Regions from separate parts of the Exiguobacterium sp. s28 genome, predicted to be linked through region 4. Evidence: riboswitches for the same ligand, from Rfam matches in the RefSeq annotation. Region 4 holds a riboswitch; each other region holds the start of a gene.

Region 1 (5,605 bases), on a different contig from region 4:
GACGTGAAGGATCGATATCCGCACCTCGAGGCATATACGCAACACTATGCGACCGAAAAGATGATCACATACCAACAAGCTGATTTGAACGTCACGTTTGATGAGTCGACCGTCTATTTGGCCGGGGAAGGTCTCGTCAACCCCTCTCATTTCACGATTCGCCTCAAACCAGGCCAATCACTTGAGACGGGAGAGTTTGACTTTGGGACGGTCGAACAATGGGAAGCCGACCGTCCGCTCTACCTCGTCAAACTGACATCGGCGAACGCTGAAATCGCCATCAAGGGGGAAGCGCAATGAGAATCGGACTCGTATTAGAGGGCAGTTATCCATACGTGAGCGGAGGCGTCTCAAGTTGGACGCAGACGTTGATTGAGGCGATGCCCGAAGTGTCGTTTGAAATCATTTCGATTCAACCGACAGAGAAGCGTCCGGAAGACATGAAATATGTGTTCCCACCGAACGTTTCAGGGATCACCCACTTGTATTTGAGCGACTTGGGTGAGCGGGCGAAAGGGCGATTAAAGTGGGGCGCTGAGGACGAACAGAACGTATCGGACTGGCTCATGTTGAAAAGTCCGAACCGGCAAGCGCTTCGTTTGCTTGGGAAAGAAGTGCCTTCAAGTCAGGCGTTTTTCGCAAGCGAGTTCTTTTGGAAAAATGTCAAGGCGGCCTACGCCGGGGAAATGAACGGAGGTTCGTTCATCGACTATTTCTGGATGTGGCAGAGTATGTACACTCCGATTTTACGGGTGCTCCATCAACCGCTCCCGAAAGTCGACCTCGTTCATTCCGTGTCAACGGGTTATGCCGGTGTGGTCGCGTCCTACATGAAAGAGACGCAAGGGATTCCGTTCATCTTGACGGAGCACGGCATCTACTCGCGGGAACGCGAAGAGGAGATTCTACAGTCGTATTGGATTCCAGCGCCGTATAAGCCGAGGTGGGTCCGTTTCTTTCACCATTTGTCGCGTGAGGCCTATAACGCGGCCGATGAGATCATCACCTTGTTCGAGCGGAACCGCGAATATCAGGAGTGGATCGGCGCCCCGAGCGAGAAGACGAAAATTATCGCCAACGGCATCGCCGATCGACAAATCCAGGCGACGGTCGACCGTCCGGAGCACGATCTCTTTCAAATCGGGGCCATCGTCCGCTTGGTGCCAATCAAAGATTTGAAGACGATGATTTACGCCGCCAAGATTTTGCAGGAGCGGCATCGTCTGTTCAAGCTGACGATCATGGGACCGCTCGATGAGGATGAGGAATATGCGGAAGAGTGCCGGTTGCTCATCGAACAGAGCGGGCTGACCGATTATGTCGAGCTCGCTGGAAAGGTTGATGTCCAAGCCTATTTGCCGAAGTTTGATTTACTTCTGTTGACGAGTATCTCGGAAGGTCAACCGCTCGCGATTCTTGAAGGTATGGCAGCCGGCATCCCGTGGGTCGCGACCGATGTCGGGGCTTGTTCCGAGCTCCTGTATGGACGAGAAGACGACCCGTTCGGTCCAGCCGGGTTTATCGTGCCCCCGGTTCATCCGGAAGCGGTCGCGGACAAGGTCGAGTGGATGATGGATTATCCGCAGGAGCGGATGCGTTTCGGTAAGAACGGGCGGGAGCGGGTCCGCCAATACTATCGTCTCCAACAAGTCGTGGACCGCTACAAAGCCATCTATGAAACGAGGAGGGAACAGTATGGCGGGCATCGGGTTTAAGCTGCAGAAGTTGTTCCAAGAAGACTACTATTCGTCCAGGTTGAAGGCGTACACGTTCTCGGGCCTCGTCACATCCGGACCGTGGTTGATCGTCATCTTGGTCGTCGGGACGATTCAATGGTTGGCGTTCCAAATGCCGACGTTATCGCTCGCCGAACGGACGCTTTTCATGATCTCGGTCTCGTACGCGTTCATCTTCTCGCAAATCTTGTTCAGCTTCCAACAGCTCGTCGTCACCCGATATGTGGCGGACTTGTTTTACGAGAAGAAAGCGCATGAAATTTTCCCGGTCTTCACCGGGATGCTCAAAGTGACGATCCTCGCCGCGACGATTCTGTACAGTATCTTTTGGCTATTGTCGCCGCTCGATTTTCTGTACAAACTGACGTTGTTCGTTTTATTCATGACGATCAATGTCATCTGGGTCATGTTCTTGTTCTTGAGTGCCGCCAAGTATTATCAAGCGGTGGCCTATAGCTTCTTGCTCGGCGGACTCATCTCGGTCGGGAGTGTCTATGCGGTTAGTCGCCTCATGGCCAATCCGTCGAGTCTCGAGCTATTGCTCGGCTTCACGGCCGGGATGATTGTGACGTTGTTCGGCTTGTTCTTCGCGATGCTCCGGACGTTCCCACTCCGCTATGCCGTGAAAGAGTTTTCGTACTTCAAATACTTCGACCGCTATCCAGACTTGTTCGCCATCGGGGTGTTGTACGTGCTCGGGATTTGGGTCACGAACTTTATCATCTGGTTCGGAGAAGGACGCGTCATCATCGCGGACTCCTTCTTGTTTAATCCGTACTATGACACGGCCATCTTTTGGTCCTACTTGACGATCATCCCGACGCAGCTCTTGTTCATCGTCGCCGTCGAGACCCGGTTTTATGAGCGCTATCGCACGTTTTATGGATTGATCAACTACGGCGGGGCGCTCCATCAAATCGAGAAGGCGAAACAGACGATGACGTCGGTGCTGAAAAATGAGTTGATTCGACTCGCGCGCAGCCAAGGCGTCGTGACGTTGTTCGCCATCCTCATGGCAGGCGTGTTCGTCAGTTGGATCGGCGTCCCGGACGAGATCGGTCAAATCTTTCGGATGACGACGCTCGCGGCGTTCGCGAACGCGATGATCCTCATCTTGACGTTGTTGTTGCTCTATTTCGAGGATCGACGCGGGGCATTGTTCGTCAACATCTCGTTCTTCACGTTGAATGCGTTGTTCACGCTCTTGCTCTTGCCGCGCGGCATCGATTGGTACGGCGTCGGCTTTGCCGTCAGCACGACAATCACGTTCTTCTTGGCCGGCCTGCGTTTGATCTATTACATGGGCAAAGTCGATTATTACGTGTTCGCGGCCTCGAATCGACGCAAGCTTGGTACCGAACGGTTCTCCCAAATGGGGACGTTGTTGAACCGTCACTTCTCGCGATAAAGGGTTTTCAACAAAGATAAAGACTGATATGATGTGGTCGTAGACGACCGAATTTCATAATGTTTACCACTAGGGGAGTCGCGTGACGCGGCTGAGATGGACGAGGTCCAGACCCTTTGAACCTGATCTAGTTCACGCTAGCGTAGGGAAGTGGGCGAACCGATTGTTCTCGTATACTTTGTGTAAATCCGACGCCGCTTCCGTTATGGGAGGCGGCGTCTTTTTTATAACAAAGGAGGAGACATGAATGACATTCACCGCACATCTTCGACAAGAGGCAGATGCCTTGTTTCAAGCCAGCTTTGACCATCCGTTCGTCCGCGAGCTCGGAACGGGTGAACTCGACGAGGCGAAATTTAGGCATTACGTCATGCAAGATTCATACTATTTGAACCAGTTCTCCAAAGTGCAGGCGAAAGGGGCGACACTCGCCCCGAACATGGAAGTAGCGAGCCGCTTTTTGACGCACGCGCTCCATACCATCGAAGCAGAGCATGCGTTGCACCGTGAGTTTTTCACCTTGCTCGACGTGACGGAGGCACAGTGGGCAACGTTTGAGCCTGCTCCAACGGCTTACGCCTATGCGCTCCATATGCAACAGGCCGGTCCGACGCTCGGCGACGTGCTCGCGTCGATTTTGCCGTGCTACTGGGTCTATTATGAGATTGGGGAACGATTGAAAGATGCGACACCCGATCATCCGATTTATGCGACGTGGATTGCGACGTATGGTTCGGAATGGTTCCGCGATCTCGTCGAAGAACAGATCGAACGACTCGATGTACTCGCCGGACAAGCGACAGCGGAAGAAAGGTTCCGGTATCAACAGCTGTTCTTGAAGAGTTGTTATTATGAGCATGCGTTTTGGGAAATGGCGTGGACGCTCGAGTCGTGGGATTTACCGGCGGGGGTGACACGATGAAGCGCGACTTATGGGACAAAGTTAGAGCTGAACGGCCACTCATCCATAACATTACGAATATCGTCGTCGCCAACTTTTCAGCGAACGGGTTGCTCGCCATCGGGGCTGCGCCGGTGATGGCGTCAGCCGTCGAAGAAGTGGCCGAGATGGCGTCTTTAAGCGATGCGCTCGTACTCAATATTGGCACACTCGATGCGACGACGGAACGTACGATGATTCGAGCCGGGCAGGCGGCGAATCAAGCAGGTCGGCCGGTCGTCTTTGATCCGGTCGGGGTCGGGGCGACCTCGTTCCGGCGCGATGTCTCCGAATCGATTCTACAAAAAGTCCGCGTGACGGTTATCCGTGGGAATGCCGGAGAAATTGCGACATTGATTGGTCTCGACGCGACGACGCGCGGCGTGGACGCCGGGGAAACGCGGGTTGATTTGAATCACATCGCACGCGCGGCGGCACGACGCTACACCTGTGTCGTTGCCGTGACCGGCGAGACGGATGTCGTCAGCGACGGGGATGTGACGATTGAAATCAAAGGCGGCACCGCAGCAATGACCCGGACGACAGGGACCGGCTGCTTACTCAGTGCGGTCGTCGGTGCATTTCTCGCGGTCGAATCCGACGCGTTGACGGCCACGGCGACAGCGCTCGCCGGATATGCCCGGTGCGGCGAACTGGCTACCGCTTTGGCGGATGGACCGGGCGACTTCCCTGTTCATTTCTTGAATGAACTCGGCAAGATGACAGCCGTCGAGTTGCCGAGCGACCGCATTGAGGTGGTATCATGATGCGGCCGCAAGTATTGACGATTGCCGGTTCGGACTCTGGCGGGGGAGCAGGAATCCAAGCCGATTTGAAGACGTTTCAAGAGCTAGAGGTGTTCGGGACGAGCGTTCTGACGGCCGTCACCGCTCAAAATACGCGCGGGGTGCATGGGGTCGAAGCGGTGTCGCCGGAACTCATCACGCAACAACTCGATGCAATCGGTTCGGACTTTTCGATCGCAGCATGTAAGACCGGGATGTTATTTGATGCGGCGCGCATCGAGGCAGTCGCTACCGGGGTGAAACGTCATGTCTTCAACCGACTCGTCGTCGACCCGGTCATGATTGCGAAAGGAGGGGCCCCGCTTTTACAGGACACGGCGGTCGATGCGCTCAAGACCTCCTTGTTGCCACTCGCGACAGTCGTCACGCCGAACGTGCCGGAAGCGGAAGTGCTGACCGGGTTGACGATTCGATCGTTTAATGATCGTCTCGAGGCGGCTCGGCGGATGTTAGCGTACGGCGTGCGCGCGGTTATTTTAAAAGGCGGCCATCTCGAAGGTGAAACTGCCGAAGACTTGATCATGATGGAGTCGGAAGTGTTCCTTCTCTCGGCCCCGCGCATCCAGACGAGCGATACGCACGGTACCGGTTGTACATTTTCGGCGGCGCTTACAGCGGAACTTGCCAAAGGTCGTTCTATCATGGAGGCGGCGGTGACGGCGAAGCGGTTCATTCAAAGCGCCATCACCCATGGCCTCGAGATCGGCGCCGGACA
Region 2 (5,605 bases), on a different contig from region 4:
GCCGGTGTCTGCTGGCACGACGAGACGATCGTCATCGTCCACGTCGGGGATAGTCGTGTGTATGCCTTGCGTGACGATAAACTTCAGCAGTTGACAGAAGACCATTCCTACGTGAACGTGTTGAAGCAGCTCGGGGAGTTGACCGAGGAAGAAATGCGCGTCCACCCGAAACGTAATATCATCACCCGTGCGATCGGCTCGAAAGAGCATGTCGAACCTGATCTGCAAGTGTTTGCCGAACCCGAGTTTGACACGATTTTAATCTGTACGGACGGCTTGACGACGCATTTGACCGATGACGAGATCAAGCAAGTCTTGGAACGCCCCGTCTCGGCGGATGTCAAGGCGGATCAATTGATCGATCGAGCCAACCGTTTGGGTGGGAGTGACAACATCACTGTTGCCCTCGTCCAGTTCACAGATAGAAAGAGAGGATGAATCCGATGCGAAGTGGAGAACGAATCAACGATCGTTATCGGATCGAACAGCAAATCGGCAGCGGCGGCATGGCAAATGTCTACCGGGCTCACGATGAGATTTTAAACCGAACCGTCGCCATCAAGGTGTTGCGATCTGAATTCTCGCATAATGAACAATTTATACGCCGGTTTGAACGAGAAGCCCATGCGGCGACGAGTCTGAACCATCCGAATATCGTCGCCATTTACGACGTCGGAGACGAACGCGACATCTATTACATCGTCATGGAACATGTCGACGGGATGACGCTGAAACAATATTTGCAAGAAGAGTACATATCTGTCGACGAGGCGCTTCGCATCATGGGACAGATTTGTGATGCGATCGACCATGCCCATGCGAATCGAATCATTCATCGGGACATCAAACCGCAAAACATGATGATTGATCAGAGCGGCAACGTCAAAGTGACGGACTTTGGGATTGCGGTGGCCATGTCGAACGCGACGCTGACCCATACGATGTCGGTCCTCGGGTCGGTCCACTACTTTTCCCCGGAGCAAGCGCGCGGAAAGTTCGCCGATGAGAAGTCAGATATTTATTCGCTCGGCGCCGTGCTCTATGAACTCGTGACCGGCCGGGTGCCGTTCATCGGCGAGACGCCGGTCGCCGTCGCGTTGCAGCATCTGCAAGACGACCCGATTCGACCGATGGATTTGAACCCGAACATCCCGCAAGCGCTCGAGAACTGTATTATGCAGGCGCTCGCGAAGTCACCGGGCGCACGTCATGCCTCGGTCGCCGCGTTTAAAAAGGATTGCATGACGTCACTTGATTCGGAACGTGCGAATGAACCGAAGCGGTCGAATGCTGAGCAAGATGCGTTTGATCAGACGCTCGTCATGGCGCCGGTCGTACCGGATGAGCCAAACGTCAAAGAGGCGCCGGAGCAACCGGTCGCAGCAAGTGAACCCGTGAAAGACAAACCGAAACGGAAGAAGAAGTGGTGGCTTTGGCTCTTGCTTGCGCTCCTGTTGATCGGTGGCGGGATTGGGGCTTACGTCATCGCTGACGAGATGTCCCGTGCCGTCGTGCCGGACGTCGTCGGCATGACGAGCGACGAGGCGACGACCGAGCTCGAAACGGCCGGTTTTGTCGTCGAGGCAACTGAACGGGCAAGTGACAACATCGCCGCTGGCGACGTCATCTCGCAGACACCGCAAGCCGGACGGAAGCCGAAACGTGGGACGACCGTGACGATTGTCGTCTCGGCCGGAAAAGAGACGGTCGAGATGCCGGATGTTGAAGGACTGTCCCAGTCGTCGGCCGAGCGGACGCTCAAAGATCTTGAGTTCACGGACATCGAGATTCAGTCGGAGGCATCCGAGACGGTCGATAGCGGGGATGTCATCTCCCAATCGATCGCCCCAGGCAACGAGGTCGTCCCATCTGAAGAGACGGTGACGCTCGTCGTCTCGACCGGCAGCAATAAAATCGAACTCGCCAACTTGGCGGGCTATACGTTCGAGGAAGCGACAACGTATGCCGAACAGAATAGCTTGAAAATCGTCAAACGTGATGAGTATTCAACGAGCGTTCCTGCGAATCAAATCATCCGTCAACTCCCGACGGCCGGTACGGCAGTCGACCCGGGGACGGAACTGACCGTCATCGTGTCACAAGGGGTAGAACCGACGGACGTCTCGATTGAACGGGAAGTCAACGTCGAAATCGAGCCGCCCGCTGAAGGCGAAGAAGCCGAGGCACTCGAAGTCGTCATTCGGACGGTCGACGCCCGTGGCGAAGTCGAGGTGTTGCGTGATAAGATAACGGAGACAACGACTTACTCGTATACGCTCGTCATCGCACCGGACGAAGTCGGAACCGCGACGATTGAAGTCGACGGCGAAGTCGTTCGCACGGATACGGTGACTTACGCACAAGCAAAAGATTCACAATGAAGAGGTGGCGTGCGCGTCGCCTCTTTTTCTAAGGAGGGAATGGAATGAAAGGTACGATTATTCGATTACAAGGCGGATTTTATGACGTCATGACGGAAGAAAAACAAGAGATCCGTTGTCGCGCCCGCGGCAATTTCCGCAACCGGAACATCTCGCCGGTCGTCGGTGACGATGTCGACATCCAAGACCAAGGGGATGGTACCGGTTATATATTGGCTGTTGACGAGCGGTCGAACCATCTCGTCCGCCCGCCGATTGCCAACATCGATCAAGCGTTCTTGTTATTCTCGGTAAAAGAGCCGGCGTTCTCGTTCCATCTGCTCGACCGTTTCCTCGTCTTGATCGAGTCGAAGCAAGTCCATCCGATTATCGTTTTGACGAAAATGGATTTGTTGACGGAGGCGGAACGGGAGAAGATTCACGAAGCAGCGGCTTTATATCGTTCCATCGGCTATGAGGTCATCGAGACATCGACCGAGGACGGGTCGGGGATCGAAAAAATCCGCGGGTCGTTTAAGGAGAAGACGAGTGTGTTCGCCGGACAGACCGGGGTCGGTAAGAGTTCGCTCTTGAACGCGGTCGCACCGGAACTAGAACTTGCAACCGGGAAGATCTCGAAATCACTTGGGCGCGGTAAGCACACGACGCGTCACGTCACGCTGATCACGCTCGCTGACGGGCTCGTGGCCGATACGCCTGGTTTCTCGAGCCTCGAGTTCCCAGAAGAACTCGAAGTCGAAGAGATGCGCTGGTGTTTCCCTGAGTTCGTCGAGCGGCATGATGACTGTAAATTCCGCGGTTGTGCCCATTTGAACGAACCAGGTTGTGCCGTCAAAGCGGCCGTCGAGGCGGGAGAAATCGCTTCCACCCGCTATGAGAATTATGTTACGTTTATGGCAGAGTTAAACGATAGACAACGGAGGTACTGACATGATTAAAATTGCACCATCGATTTTAGCGGCGGACTTCGCCAATTTAGAGGCAGAAGTGAAGGCGGTCCAAGAGGCCGGAGCGGATTACATCCATTTTGACGTCATGGACGGTCAATTCGTCCCGAACATCTCAATCGGCCTACCGGTGTTAGCGAGCTTACGGAAGAAGTCGGACATGGTGTTAGACGTCCATTTGATGATCGACCAGCCCGAACGGTTCGTCGAAGATTTCATCAAGGCCGGGGCGGATATCGTCACGGTTCACGTTGAAGCGACGAATCATTTGCATCGCGTGTTGCAACAAATCAAAGCGGCCGGCGCCAAGTGTGGTGTCGTCTTGAATCCGCATACGCCGCTGTCATCGATTGAACACGTGCTCGGTGACGTCGACATGGTGCTCCTCATGACGGTGAACCCTGGCTTTGGGGGCCAGGCATTCATCGAATCGGTCGTCCCGAAAATCGCGGCGCTGAGCGAGATGCGCCAAGCGCGTCGTCTCGACTTTGAAATCGAGATTGACGGCGGTGTCAACGCAGAGACGGCGAAATTATGCATCGACGCTGGAGCTGATGTGCTCGTGGCTGGTTCAGCCATCTATAACGAGCCGAGCTATAAAGACGCAATCGATAGCATTCGTCACGCATCTCGTGTATAATCGTCGATAGAACAACAAATATTGTCGCAAGGGGTGTCACATTCTGTGGCTGAGAGGCATTTGCTAACCCTTTGAACCTGTTCCGTTCACACGGACGTAGGGATGTGGCGAAAATGCACGTTGCTACTCGATAGCAGCATGGCGTTTACGTCATGCTGCTTTTTGTCGTTCGCTCATATAATAAGGAGGGAATAAGATGAAACAACGTTTAAAACTACAGGCGCTCATTGAAATCTCATTGTTCGCCGCACTCGGCTTGATCTTTGATTTGCTCATCCCGTTCCGGATGCCGCAGGGCGGATCGATCAGCCTGGCGATGTTGCCGATCTTTGTGATGGCGTACCGCCATGGATTAAAAGGCGGACTGGCGACAGGAGCGCTCGTCGGAACGCTGCAACTGCTGTTCGGGGCTTACATCTTCACACCGGTCCAGTTCCTGCTCGACTACACGTTCGCTTACGGTGTCGTCGGGATGGCCGGACTGTTCGCTGGTCAAGTGAAACGGGCCGCCAAGGACGAGGCGAAAAAGACGCTCGTCGTCTACTTGGTGCTCGGGGCGCTCCTCGGTTCACTGCTTCGCTACGGCGCCCACGTCTTATCAGGGATCGTGTTCTTCGCCGAGTACGCGGAAGGGCCGGTCGTCGCCTATTCGTTCGCTTATAACATGACGTATATGTTGCCGTCCTTCCTCGTGTCGGCCGTCGTCCTCGTTCTCTTGTTCGTCTCGGCACCACGTTTCGCCACGCTCGCGACCCGGGGTCTCCGCTAATGCGGGTGTTGATTGTGGCGGCCAGCCCGGAACCAATCTCGGGACTCCCGCGTGACGTCGATTACATCATCGGCGTCGACGGGGGGTACGAGACACTGTTGAACCAAGGGCTGAACCCGGATCTCGTCGTCGGCGATTTCGATTCCTTCACGGGCGAAGTGCCGATTGACGCCGTCCGTTACCCATCTGAAAAAGACGTGACCGACCTCGAGATTGCGCTCGAGGCGGCCCGTGGACACGGGGCGACGGAGATGCTTGTGTACGGCGCTCTCGGTGGACGCCTCGACATGACGCTCGGCAATATTGGGCTGCTCGAGGCATATCCAGAGATGCGTTTGTTCACGGCCGGGCAAACCGTTCGTCTTGTTGGAGCTGGGCGTCACGAGCTCCCACGTCAAGCCGATCATTATTTGTCGCTCCTCCCGTGGAAGCGGGCGAACGTGTCAATCCGCGGCGTCAAATATCCGCTCGATCGTCACGATGTCGTCAGCCATGAGGCGCTCACGATCTCGAACGAGTGGGCCGGTGAGGCGGCGGACTTGATCGTGCACGAAGGAAAGGTGCTCGTGCTGTATATCAAAAAATGAACACAAAAAAATCCCATCGGCGAATGCCGCTGGGATTTATTTCGTTCGTGTATAAAAATTATACGCGTTCAACGAGACCTGATTTAAGAGCGCGAGCTGAAACCCAAACTCGTTTAGGTTTACCGTCAACGAGAATACGAACTTTTTGTACGTTTACACCCCAAGTGCGTTTTGTCTTGTTGAGTGCGTGCGAACGGTTGTTACCTGATTTAGGTGATTTACCTGTTACGTAGCATTTACGTGCCATGCGTTTCCCCTCCTTTTTTATGTGGGTTCGTCCT
Region 3 (5,605 bases), on a different contig from region 4:
CCAGTCGATCTCCTTGACCGGTTCCCCTTCATACGGTTTCGATCCAATCAGCTGCAACGGATTTCGAAGCGGTGACGCCAAGAGTGGTCGTTCCCCGAGCGCTAGCCGCTTCGTCCCGACCGGTGGGTGCAAGAGGAGTGACGGGAGGACGGTCCATTGCGTATCAACCGGCCGCTCATACAAATACGTCCCTAGTCGAAACGGGAGCGTGACGGCGATGACGCATTCCTCAAACGTAGCTGGACCGCGATACCCGGCGCGCACAATCAATTCATGTCGGGCCTGACCGACATCGACCTCATAGTCGAGCACGCTCGGGATCCGGTCATGCGCCGGAAAGCTGATTCCCGAGCTCGCCTTCAAACGAATGCGAAGTGGCAGGCCGATCCGGTCCAACTCGCCCACCCCATCGACAACCAATACGAGCCGACTCTCGTCCCCGACAAACAGCAGTTCTTCGTATTGCGTGAACTGGAGATCGATGTGCCGCTCGAGTTGTTGCCGCGTCCGCTCGAGCATCCAAATCGCACTCGCGACAATGAAACATAGATAGCCGAATCCGTAGACGTACGGGAAAAACACGAGCATGACTCCGCTCACGATATATACGGGCAGGAGCCGTCGCTGTAACCATGCGTGTGTGGAGAGTGTCATCGTCAGCCCTCGACCGGTACGGGGACGGTGTCTAAAATGTGCGCGACGACGTTCGCTTTCGTCGACTTGATGCCGCCTTCAAGTGTTAACGTGATGCGATGGGCGAGCACATACGGCGCCACGGCTTTGACGTCTTCTGGGATGACATACAGCCGGCCGGCCAAATAGGCATAGCTTTGACAAGCACGGAGCAATGCGATCGCGCCGCGTGGACTGACCCCGACCTCGACGGACGCATGGCCCCGGGTCGCATGGACGAGACCGAGCATGTAATCGAGGACATCGTCTTGAATCGCGACTTGTCTCGTCTCAGCCTGCGCTTCTTGCAGCGAGGCGAGTGACGTCACGGCCTCGATTTGTTTGCGGGTCTCGGTCAACACTTGCAACAACAGTTCTCGCTCTTCGGCGGCTTCCGGATAGCCGACCGGAATCGAGATGAGGAACCGGTCGAGTTGCGCGTCTGGGAGCGGGAACGTCCCGGCCGATTCAATCGGGTTCTGCGTCGCGATGACAAAGAACGGTTTCGGCATCGGATACGTCTTCCCGCCGATTGACACTTGTCGTTCCTCCATCGCTTCGAGCAGCGCCGACTGGGTGCGTGGGACGGCTCGATTGATTTCATCAATCAGGACGATGTTTGCGAAAATCGGACCTTGGCGATGGTCAAAGCCTTGCGTCTGCATATTGAAGTAGTCGGTCCCGATGACGTCGGACGGGAGCAAATCGGCCGTAAATTGGATGCGCGAGAATGACCCATCAAAACTGCCGGAGATCGCTTTGGCGAGCAACGTCTTCCCCGTGCCCGGAACGTCCTCAAGCAAGATATGTCCTTCGGCGAGAAGTGCCGTGCAGCAGAGACGAACGACTTCTTCTTTCCCTAAATACACTTCATTCAATTGTTTGATGACCGCTTCGATTCCCATTTCGTTCTCCTCCGTTGGTAGATGTCTTATTCGAAGTTTACCTGTTTATGGTAATATAGACAATAAATAGTCTGAACATTCCGATAAGGAGGGAAAAGATGAAGTGGTCCTCTCGATTTATAGGGTTCCTTGTTGTGACAGCTTGTCTCGTTGTGACGTTCGTCTTTGTCAGTAAGGAGACGTTCAGTTGGTTTCAAACGCTCGAGCATCCAGTTGACGATCCTCTAATAGAAGAGCGTGAACAAGAAGAAGGGGAACCGGACGAGGATGGAATCGATTTAACGACAGTTGGTGAAAGCGAAAAAGGTGGAGCCTTACGTGAAAAGAAAAAAATGTTTGAGTTTCCATTCGGTTTGGGTGGAGGCGATGCACCCGGAGGACTCGGAACACTGTTCGCCATCCTCGCTGCTGCCGGATTGATTGTTTACAGTGTCCGGAAATGGTTGCGTCGTCGACGGCTGGAAGGACTCACGTTCCTTTTTACGGATGACACTTCTACTCAACCATCACACGAAGCGGACGCAACGATCGCTGCACAAACGTTCCCGATGCTCACGAACATCGAACTGAGGGATTGGCTCATCACGTTCAACGCGTCGCTCGCCCCTGAGTTAAAACTTCGGACGAATGAGACGGTCGTCGACTGGTTCGAACGCATCGAGCTGACAGATATCGACGCCTCGCTCTATCATCTGATTCGCTATGGTCCCGCATCCGATCATGACATCCCGTTCGAGCAGCAACAACGATTTCACGAGGCACTCGACCGTTACTTGAAGCGGCAACCCTGAGCGAGAAAGTACCCGGGTTCTCAATGACTGGCAAACATGCTACGCTCATTGATAACAGGAAAAAAATGTAACTTTCTTAGGAGGTTTGATTGATGAAACGCCTAGGCCTACTCGGATTCAGTGTGTTTTTGCTGACCGGGTGCACCGATTCCGTTGAGCAACCCATTGTCCCGGCCGATACAAATGAACCGTCGTCCGAAGACATCACCGCTTGGACGCGAGAAGATTTTAAAGACGTCTTCGACCAATATGAAAAAGTCCCGCCGCTCTTGAAGGCACTCGAGAACGATGGACTCACCCCGTTCCGCGAGACGTTCGAGCACGTCGTCATCGCCGGCGACGGCATCCAGCATACATACGCCGATATTCATCCATTCAAACTCGATGACGGCACGTACGCCACCGTCTATGAGAGCGAGAACGGAGACATCGCCAACGGTCCCGAGTCGGTCGCGCCGCTGTTTTGGCAAGAAGCATCGTTCCTTCAATTCGTCGAAGAAATCGAGAAACGAAAATATGGGACGAGTGCCCCACCGACGGACGTCGTTTTGACCGAAGATGAATTCCAGACGCTCTATAATCGCCATGCCTACACATCCGCGCTCATCGTCGAGCTCGACGAATGGGGCGTACAACTGGCGCGCGATCCGCTCGAGAACGTCATCATCGCGGGAAACGGGGTCAAGGAAGTGAAGGCCGACTTGATCGTCTTTGAAGTCGAAGGCGGCTACGCCATCGTCTACGACCGAGACGGTGAGATCTTCAAAGGGCCGGAGTCGATTGCTCCGCTGTTTTGGAGCGAGACGGATTATGAAAACTTACTTGAGAAGTATGAATGACTTATGGGAAGCGTCGTTTCAAGTCCCGGTACTCGAGTAGCAAATCGAGCCATTGCGCCGGCTTATCGCTCGACTCAGCTACATCGTACCGGTATCTCGTCACATATACATGCCACGACAGGGCACGATAGACGCAACCGAGCTCCTCGGCGATCAATAGATGACGCCAAAGTACGTCCTTGGGTGCGACGCCGCTCCATGCTTCCAAATAAACCGTACGCATCGTTTGAATCTGTTCATACCAGGCGACCTCGTCTTCTTCCGGCAATAAGTCGTACAGCGCGTTCCAAAACACGCGCACGCTGAAAAATGGATGCGTGACGGTCGCGTCGCCCCAGTCGAGGATACACAAATCATTCGTCCGTTCCCGCCAGAAGATGTTGCCGCCGTGCAAATCACCGTGCTCGAGACTCATCGGCATCCCGGTCGCCAGCTCATCGCACATGGCGATCAATTCATCTTGAAGCGCGAGCATGGCCTCGGCTTTGTATCGCTCGAGCCCGGCGCAGAGCTCAGGTAAATACGTGCGGATTTCGTCCTTCAACTTGGCCGGTCGGCGGTCCGGGATGCCGTAAGACAAGCAGGTCTCGATCTGGTCGATCTCCTGTCGTTGCAGCTGTGCGTATTGACGCAACGCCGCTTCGTATCGACTCACGTCCGGCCGTTCACGTAGCGCCTCTCCGCCGATGCCTCGCATGAGCAACCAGTTCCGGGCTGAATCGATGGTGATGACGTCAGGCACGAAATTAGGATGCCGCTCGGCAAGAAACGCCGACAGATTGGCTTCGCCGCGGCTGATGTCGGTCACCGCTTTGGCGTAGTAACGTTCCTCATTGAGCGCGCCAACAAGCAAGTACGTCAAATCGGTATCTTTGATCACGTGCCACCTCGCATTCGGCACGTTTGCCTCAATCCATCGTTCGAACCGTTCACGAAACGATCGGTCACGCCATGGAATTGCCTGTCTCATCTTTTTCACCCTTTCTTTCATCATCTCCTAGGAGGAAACGATATGGACGTTGTATATTACTCATACCCGGTCGATGCCATCTTGTATATGTACTTAGGGGCGACGGCCGTCGTCAGTCTCATCATCGGGCTGCTCGTTTGGCGTCTGTTCAAGCGCCGAGCTGTCGGCTTTTGGACAACGCTCGTTCTCAGCTTTGTCGGGCTGTCGCTCTCGCTCGTCTGGTTTCAAAACGCGTCCGTCGCCGTGTTCATGGGGACACTCCCGTGGCTGATCAATCTCGTCTTCTCCCTTTTGTTGTATGGCCTGTTCGTCGGCATCACCTATGTCACGTTCCGACCACGAAAGCTCGACCGCGTCAAATGACGGTATACTATACTCATGTTAATAAACGACCACTAGGGGAGCCTTCGGGCTGAGACGGCATGCGCCGGACCCTTCGAACCTGATCTGGCTCATACCAGCGTAGGGAAGTGGTGTGGGATTCGTCTGTCTTTCCACGCCACTTTTCCACTTGGAGAAGTGGCGTTTTCATTTTGAAAGGAGACTATCTATGCGTATTCAACAACTCACTTGGATGGCGATGCTCATCGCCATCGCCGTCATCGGTTCCCTGTTCATCTCGATTCCGACCGGTGTCGCCCGTGCCTATCCGATTCAACATATGGTGAACGTCATCGCCGCCGTCACCGTCGGGCCGATCGGGGCCGTTCTCGTTGCGTTCGTGACCGGAATCGTCCGTGTCATGACCGGTACCGGGTCGCTCTTGGCCTTTCCCGGAGGTATGATTGGGGCGCTTTTGGCCGGGGTCTTCTATATGAAGACGAACCGCGTCGCCTTCGCCGCATTTGGTGAAGTCATCGGGACCGGCCTCATCGCTTCGCTCGTCGCCGTCCCGTACGCCAAGGTGTTGATGGGGAGCGAGTTCGGGGCGCTGTTCTTCTTCCCAGCCTTCCTTGCCTCGAGTGTGACTGGGGCCGTGCTCGGCTGGATTGTTTTGGCTCGGGTCAAGCAATTGCGACCACTCACGGCGAAGCGATAAATACTTCCCTCCCACCGATAGTAAATGGTAAAATCAGGATATCAGATATTAGAAGGTCATGTCTTGAATCGATTGACGCTATTACTGGCTGCCACCGCTTGCCTGTTCATATCCGGTCTCTTGTACACGCTTGAACGCATCGCCACGTTCACCCGCTGGAATGCTCAGATTGCGACGGGCACGTTCTCCAGCGAGCCGATGTTCGTCGATGTGCTGCTCCAAAATGTGTTCATCTCGATTTTCGGAGTGGCTGCCATCGTCCTCTTTTTCAAAGCGGGCGACGCTGTTCAAGGCTCAACGACGACGAAAACAGGGACGGCCGACTTATGACGGCTGTCCCTGTTTGACGTGATGCGATGGTTTTACAACTCTAGTGAAGAAGTGTATTT
Region 4 (5,605 bases):
TGCGCCCACTCACGAGCTTTATTTGTCGGTCAAAAAAATCACCCCATATGTATGGCCGATGCTCGATGACGACAACGTTTACGGTCTGTGCGACGCCGTCGAGCCAACGAACGAAATGATGGGCGGTCTCAGGATCGAGGTGAGCGAGCGGCTCATCGAGGAGGAGCCACTCGGGACAGCCAATCAAGGCACAAGCGACGGCAATTTGCTGCTTCTCACCCCCCGATAGGTCATGAATGGTACGGTGACGATAATCGGTCAAATGCAACGCCTCTAACATTGTGGTGACACGGGCCATCATCTCGTCTCTCGCGACGGCAAAGTTTTCGAGCGTGAAAATCAATTCTTCTTCGACCGTCTGCATGACGAACTGACTGTCCGGGTCCTGAAAGACCGTTCCGACGCGCCGGTTCACTTCGCCAGCTTCATACGTATCATAAGAGCGATCGAACAAGTGCAGTCTGCCCGTCACGATGCCATCACAATTGTCCGGATAGAGACGATTCATCAAAGCGAGCAATGTTGATTTTCCCGACCCACTTGCCCCTGTAATGACCGTTCTCCCTTTTGTTAGACGTAGTGTGATATCCGTCAAGACATCGCATTTCTTGTTCGGATAACGAAATGTCAGATGTTCTGCCTCAACCATGCATACGGTCCTGTCGCGCGAGGGCATACCCATCAAGCGCGCCCGTCCGAAGCAACAAGTCGCTCAAAATCTTACCGCCCAGACCAGCAATCAACATCCCGCTCGTTGCGCGTAAAGCGAACATCGTAGCCACATATGTCGGACTGAGGGCATTGAGCCCTCCCATGACGTACGTATACGCGAAACTTGTCACAGCAGCACTGAATCCGGCGAGCATGAGCACCCAAAGATCATAGCGTTTATAACCCGTCAAAGCGAACGCCGCTTCGGCGCCGATCCCTTGAACGATCCCAACTAAAATGATGCGCGGTCCGATGGCGTTGCCAATCATCATCTCAATCGTCGCCGCAAGCACTTCGGACAAGAATGCAGCCCCAGGCTTGCGAATGATATAAGCTGCGATAATCGAGACGATGAACCATATCCCAAAAATCCATTCGTAGGCGATTGGTCCAATCAGACCGGCCCACAAGTTACCAGCATGGACGAACGCCAAATAGACCACCGCGAACACGACCGATAAAATCGACAACAAGACGATTTCTTTTAACTTCCACGATTTAAGCATCCATGCGTCCCTCGTGTGACGGGCTGTTCACGCTGAACGTCACCGTCATGACGACGTGGCTTGTCTTCTGTCGGACGCGATCAAACGTCGCCTCATAGAAAGCGAACACCGGCTCGATGTCCCCATGTATGCCTGAGGCGTAATGCATCGAGTCATTGAAGACACCCCGCTCTTTCGCAAAAGCGATTTCTTCGTAGATGATGTCCATGTAGTTCTCATCACCGAGCGGATAGAGCGCGAACTGTGAAGAGACATATTGCGGACCGACGGGACCATTAAGCGGTTCGCTCGACACAACGAGCACTTCATCTCCGGCCGTATCCCCTGGACACCCGACCGAGAACGTCCCGCTCATCGACACATGTTCCCCTGTCTTCGTCGCGTGTGACAGCACGGTCTTAGCCACATCGAATACATGCTCACTTCGTCCACGGATGACCGTCGACACGTCATCGGTATGTCGCCAGACGTTTTGTAAATCCGTCTCCTTCAACGCCCCTTTGATGATGCTCACGAAATCAGTCGTCATCGGGCTCAGTGTAAAGCGGAACCCGACGATCGGGCTCGTTCCACATTGTTTGTTCATGTTCTATTCCCCCTTATTATGTGTACACAAAAAAGCCGCATCCATGAGAATGCGGCCACTCGTCCAATTTTAATCCATTAGAAAAAGTGCCACACTTCCTCACGCCGGTATTACCCGGATCGAGTCATAAGGGATTGGAGCCATGCTCACATCTCAGCCGAAGCACCCCTAGTGTAGTCCAATGTATGCGGTTGTTCATGCAAGAATCAGTATAGACGACCACTTTCATTTTGTAAACGGTCTTATGAGAACGTGACGACCTCGTTCCCCGGAAGTGTGTCCCGGAGCGTCGACCAATCCAGCGCCATCTCCTCATCTGTCAGCAGACAGTGATCGAGCTCTTGTTCGATGATGGCTCGATCCATCCGCTGCCCGATCAAGACGAGCTCCGTCTGTCGGTCACCGTACGGTTCGACATAGTCGGCGGCGAGTTCCGGTTCGGCCGCGAACATGTGACGACGCTCATCTTCCGGAAGCGTCGCGAGCCAGCGCCCGGCATGTTCGAGCGTCGAGGCGTAGCCCGCTTGTGAAAACAGACAGGCGAGGTCGTTCCGGGAAGCAATCCATAAGAACCCTTTCGCGCGGACGATTTCTTCCGGAAACGCCTCGATCCAGGCATGGAGACGCTCCGGGTGGAACGGCCGACGCCGACGATAGACGAATGAACTGATGCCGTATTCTTCCGTCTCCGGCGTGTGCACATCTGTCTCAAGTTCTTGAATCCACCCGGCCGCATGCATCGCCTGTTCGAAATCGAACAAATTGACATCCAACAGCTCGGTCAATTCCACGTTCGCATGGACAGACGTCAACAGCTTCGCGGTTGGGTTGAGCGCCTTCAACAGTCCGGTCATCTCGCCGAGTTCGGTCTCGGTCACGCGATCCGCCTTGTTCAAGACGATGATATCGGCGAATTCGACTTGGTCGACGAGCAAGTCGACGACTTCGCGGACGTCCGTCGCCTCGATCGCCTGCTTGCGTTCATGGAGCGACTCGCCCGAGTTGAAATCTGTTAAGAACCGAAACGCATCGACGACGGTCACCATCGCATCGATATAGACTCGGCTCGTCAAATCGATGCCGAGGGCGTCATCGGCATATGTAAACGTTTGGGCGACCGGGATCGGCTCTGAGATCCCGGACGACTCGATGATGATTCCGTCGAGGTCCCGGTCGTTCGCAAGCTCTGTTACCGCCTCGAGCAGGTCCTCACGGAGCGTGCAACAGATGCAGCCGTTCGATAGTTCGACCAACTTTTCGTCCGTCCTCGAAAAACCGCCCTGTTCAATCAATCGCTCATCGATATTCAACTCGCTCATGTCGTTGACGATGACGGCGTATTTCTTGCCCGTCCGATTGTACAATATGTGGTTCAATAGTGTCGTCTTACCGCTTCCTAAATAACCGGACAGCACGGTGACCGGGATTCGTCTCATTCTACCCACTCCTAAATCGTAATGATTACTTTTTAGATAATGACGGGTCGGTGACGTCTTGTCAAGAAAAAAACACGCCCGTTTCCGGACGTGTTCTCCTGCCTATTCCTCTAACGCCTTGCGTTCGGCCTCTGAGCGTGGATAGGCGTTCGCCTGCCATTCGGCTCGATAAATCGAGTCGAGCTGGGTCAGACCGACCTCATCCGCGTCCTTGTCGGCATCCACACTCGGCGTCTCATCCCACCGCGGATTCAAATACGTATGATCGTCTTCCCGGTTCGCCTCCAACAGCTTTTGAATCCCGACCCGGGCGACCGCCGCGAGCGCCAAACCGATTCCCGCACGAACGAGCAATCGTTTTACCATCTTCGTACCTCCTTATCGACCAAACCGATAGAGCGGCATCCCTTTCACATCTGTATCAATTTTAAAGACCGAACCTGCGTCCGGATGGGCCTCGAGCGCCGCGTCATCCATTCCTTCGCGCGCCGTCGTGATCGCAAGTTGTTTCAAGTCATCACCGACGAAACAGCATGACGTGACGTTCGGGGCCGGCACGAGCACCTCGAGCACTTTTTCACCCGTCTTCGGGTTCCAGCGCGAGACGCGTCCGCCCGCGAAGTGGGCAATCCATAAAAAGCCGTCCTCATCGGATGTCATGCCGTCCGGGAATCCTTCCTCATCTTTGAAATCGATGACGACTTCCCCATCCCCGAGTGTTCCTGTTTTCAAGTCGAACGGGTATTTGCGGACCGTCTCGGTCGGTGTATCGATATGGTAGAACGTCGAGTGGTCCGGAGACCATGTCAGACCGTTCGACAGCGTCAGTTCACTGAGCATGACCTCGGTCGTGCCGTCACGGTTCAAGCGATAGAGCGTCGCCTCGTTCTCCTCGTCGTTGAGATGAAGCGTCCCGGCAAAGATTCGTCCGTACGGGTCGGCCTTTCCGTCGTTGAAGCGAAGATCCCCTTCCGGGTCATCGAGTTCGACGAGTTTATCGAGTCGCTTCGATCCCTCGTCCCATTCATAGATGCCGTCTTTCAAGCCGACGACGACGCCGTCTGTCACTTTCGGGACCGCAAACCCGATCTGTTGTCCCATATCGAACGATGACAGCTCGTCTTCCTTTTCGTCGTACCACCAAAGTGTGTGTCCTTCGATGTCGACCCAATAGAACCGTTTCAGTTCAGCATCCCAACACGGGCCTTCCCCAAGTGTATTTCTGACTCGAATCCATAACGCAGCGTTTACTGTCTCCATTGAATTGCCTCCACTCTCTACATTGATTTCAACTGACTATTCCCTGAGCGGACGAGGTCTATTCAAGATTTTTCAAAATCGTTCCGCAGAGTTAGGGGCGATGTCCGTCTTTCCTTCACCGGAGCGGCTCTATGAAAAAAACTCCTTGAATCATTCGATTCAAGGAGTCCACTTATTTCGCACCTTCGACGTTCATATGTTTACTGCGCAACTGGCCGCATGCCGCATCGATGTCAGTCCCGTGCTCAAGGCGGACACCGGTGTTGATGCCACGCTTCTTCAAGACATCATAGAACGCCATGATGTCCTCCGAGGTACTGCGCTCGTATTGGATATGCTCGTTGACCGGGTTATACGGGATCAAGTTGACGTACGACTTGTCCTTAATATCGTCGATGAGCGCCGCCAATTCCTCGGCGTGCTCCGGTAAATCGTTCACTTTCGACAGGAGAATATATTCGAACGTGATTCGTTTGTTCGTCTTCTCGACGTAATACCGGATGGCCGGCATGAGCTTGTCGAGCGGGAACGCCCGGTTGATTTTCATGATTTGCGTCCGCAGCGCGTCGTTCGGCGCATGGAGCGACAGCGCCAAGTTGATGCGCAAATCGAGGTCCGCGAACTTGTAAATCTTGTCGGCGAGTCCGCTCGTCGAGACGTTGATTTTACGCGGCGCGATCGCGAGACCGCGCTCGTCCTTGACGACACGCAGGAAGTCGACCAAGTTGTCAAAGTTATCGAACGGTTCGCCGATCCCCATGACGACGATATGGCTGACCCGGGCCCCTTCGCCGACTTCGTCCAAGTAGTGTTGAACGGTCATGATTTGTTCGACGACTTCGCCCGCCGTCAAATCACGTGTCTTCTTCAAGAGACCGCTCGCACAGAAGCTGCAGCCGATATTGCACCCGACCTGCGTTGTCACACAGACCGAACGGCCGTACTTATGTCGCATGAGCACAGTCTCGATATAGTGCCCGTCGTGTAGTTTAAGTAAAAATTTGACCGTCCCGTCGCCCGCCTCTTGTTTGACGAACAGGTCTTGCGTCGAGATGACGTATTCGGCGGCGATCGCCTCACGCACCTCAGCCCGTACCGAGATGTCC

The links. Region 4 has a riboswitch for thiamine pyrophosphate ahead of KNP78_RS07640 (YkoF family thiamine/hydroxymethylpyrimidine-binding protein). Riboswitches for the same ligand answer to the same signal wherever they lie in the genome.
Region 1: another riboswitch for thiamine pyrophosphate. It lies ahead of tenA (thiaminase II); the one in region 4 lies ahead of KNP78_RS07640 (YkoF family thiamine/hydroxymethylpyrimidine-binding protein).
Region 2: another riboswitch for thiamine pyrophosphate. It lies ahead of thiT (energy-coupled thiamine transporter ThiT); the one in region 4 lies ahead of KNP78_RS07640 (YkoF family thiamine/hydroxymethylpyrimidine-binding protein).
Region 3: another riboswitch for thiamine pyrophosphate. It lies ahead of thiW (energy coupling factor transporter S component ThiW); the one in region 4 lies ahead of KNP78_RS07640 (YkoF family thiamine/hydroxymethylpyrimidine-binding protein).

Annotation. Positions count from the first base shown of each region.
Region 1 covers NZ_JACSLL010000003.1:225,080-230,684, reverse strand. Annotated here, with positions in the region: gene KNP78_RS05595 (DUF2194 domain-containing protein) at 1-300, shown strand, start outside; gene pelF (GT4 family glycosyltransferase PelF) at 297-1,715, shown strand; gene pelG (exopolysaccharide Pel transporter PelG) at 1,696-3,144, shown strand; TPP riboswitch at 3,206-3,310, shown strand; gene tenA (thiaminase II) at 3,392-4,066, shown strand; gene thiM (hydroxyethylthiazole kinase) at 4,063-4,851, shown strand; gene thiD (bifunctional hydroxymethylpyrimidine kinase/phosphomethylpyrimidine kinase) at 4,851-5,605, shown strand, end outside.
Region 2 covers NZ_JACSLL010000002.1:111,812-117,416, reverse strand. Annotated here, with positions in the region: gene KNP78_RS02965 (Stp1/IreP family PP2C-type Ser/Thr phosphatase) at 1-438, shown strand, start outside; gene pknB (Stk1 family PASTA domain-containing Ser/Thr kinase) at 444-2,381, shown strand; gene rsgA (ribosome small subunit-dependent GTPase A) at 2,426-3,310, shown strand; gene rpe (ribulose-phosphate 3-epimerase) at 3,312-3,968, shown strand; TPP riboswitch at 3,988-4,088, shown strand; gene thiT (energy-coupled thiamine transporter ThiT) at 4,165-4,737, shown strand; gene KNP78_RS02940 (thiamine diphosphokinase) at 4,737-5,324, shown strand; gene rpmB (50S ribosomal protein L28) at 5,383-5,571, opposite strand.
Region 3 covers NZ_JACSLL010000003.1:265,975-271,579, forward strand. Annotated here, with positions in the region: gene KNP78_RS05825 (DUF58 domain-containing protein) at 1-654, opposite strand, end outside; gene KNP78_RS05830 (AAA family ATPase) at 657-1,577, opposite strand; gene KNP78_RS05835 (hypothetical protein) at 1,676-2,368, shown strand; gene KNP78_RS05840 (hypothetical protein) at 2,461-3,207, shown strand; gene KNP78_RS05845 (aminoglycoside phosphotransferase family protein) at 3,209-4,177, opposite strand; gene KNP78_RS05850 (hypothetical protein) at 4,220-4,540, shown strand; TPP riboswitch at 4,565-4,663, shown strand; gene thiW (energy coupling factor transporter S component ThiW) at 4,728-5,216, shown strand; gene KNP78_RS05860 (hypothetical protein) at 5,280-5,546, shown strand.
Region 4 covers NZ_JACSLL010000005.1:111,531-117,135, forward strand. Annotated here, with positions in the region: gene KNP78_RS07630 (ABC transporter ATP-binding protein) at 1-649, opposite strand, end outside; gene KNP78_RS07635 (ECF transporter S component) at 642-1,217, opposite strand; gene KNP78_RS07640 (YkoF family thiamine/hydroxymethylpyrimidine-binding protein) at 1,210-1,803, opposite strand; TPP riboswitch at 1,883-1,983, opposite strand; gene KNP78_RS07645 (GTP-binding protein) at 2,046-3,239, opposite strand; gene KNP78_RS07650 (hypothetical protein) at 3,342-3,605, opposite strand; gene KNP78_RS07655 (SMP-30/gluconolactonase/LRE family protein) at 3,618-4,499, opposite strand; gene rlmN (dual-specificity RNA methyltransferase RlmN) at 4,672-5,605, opposite strand, start outside.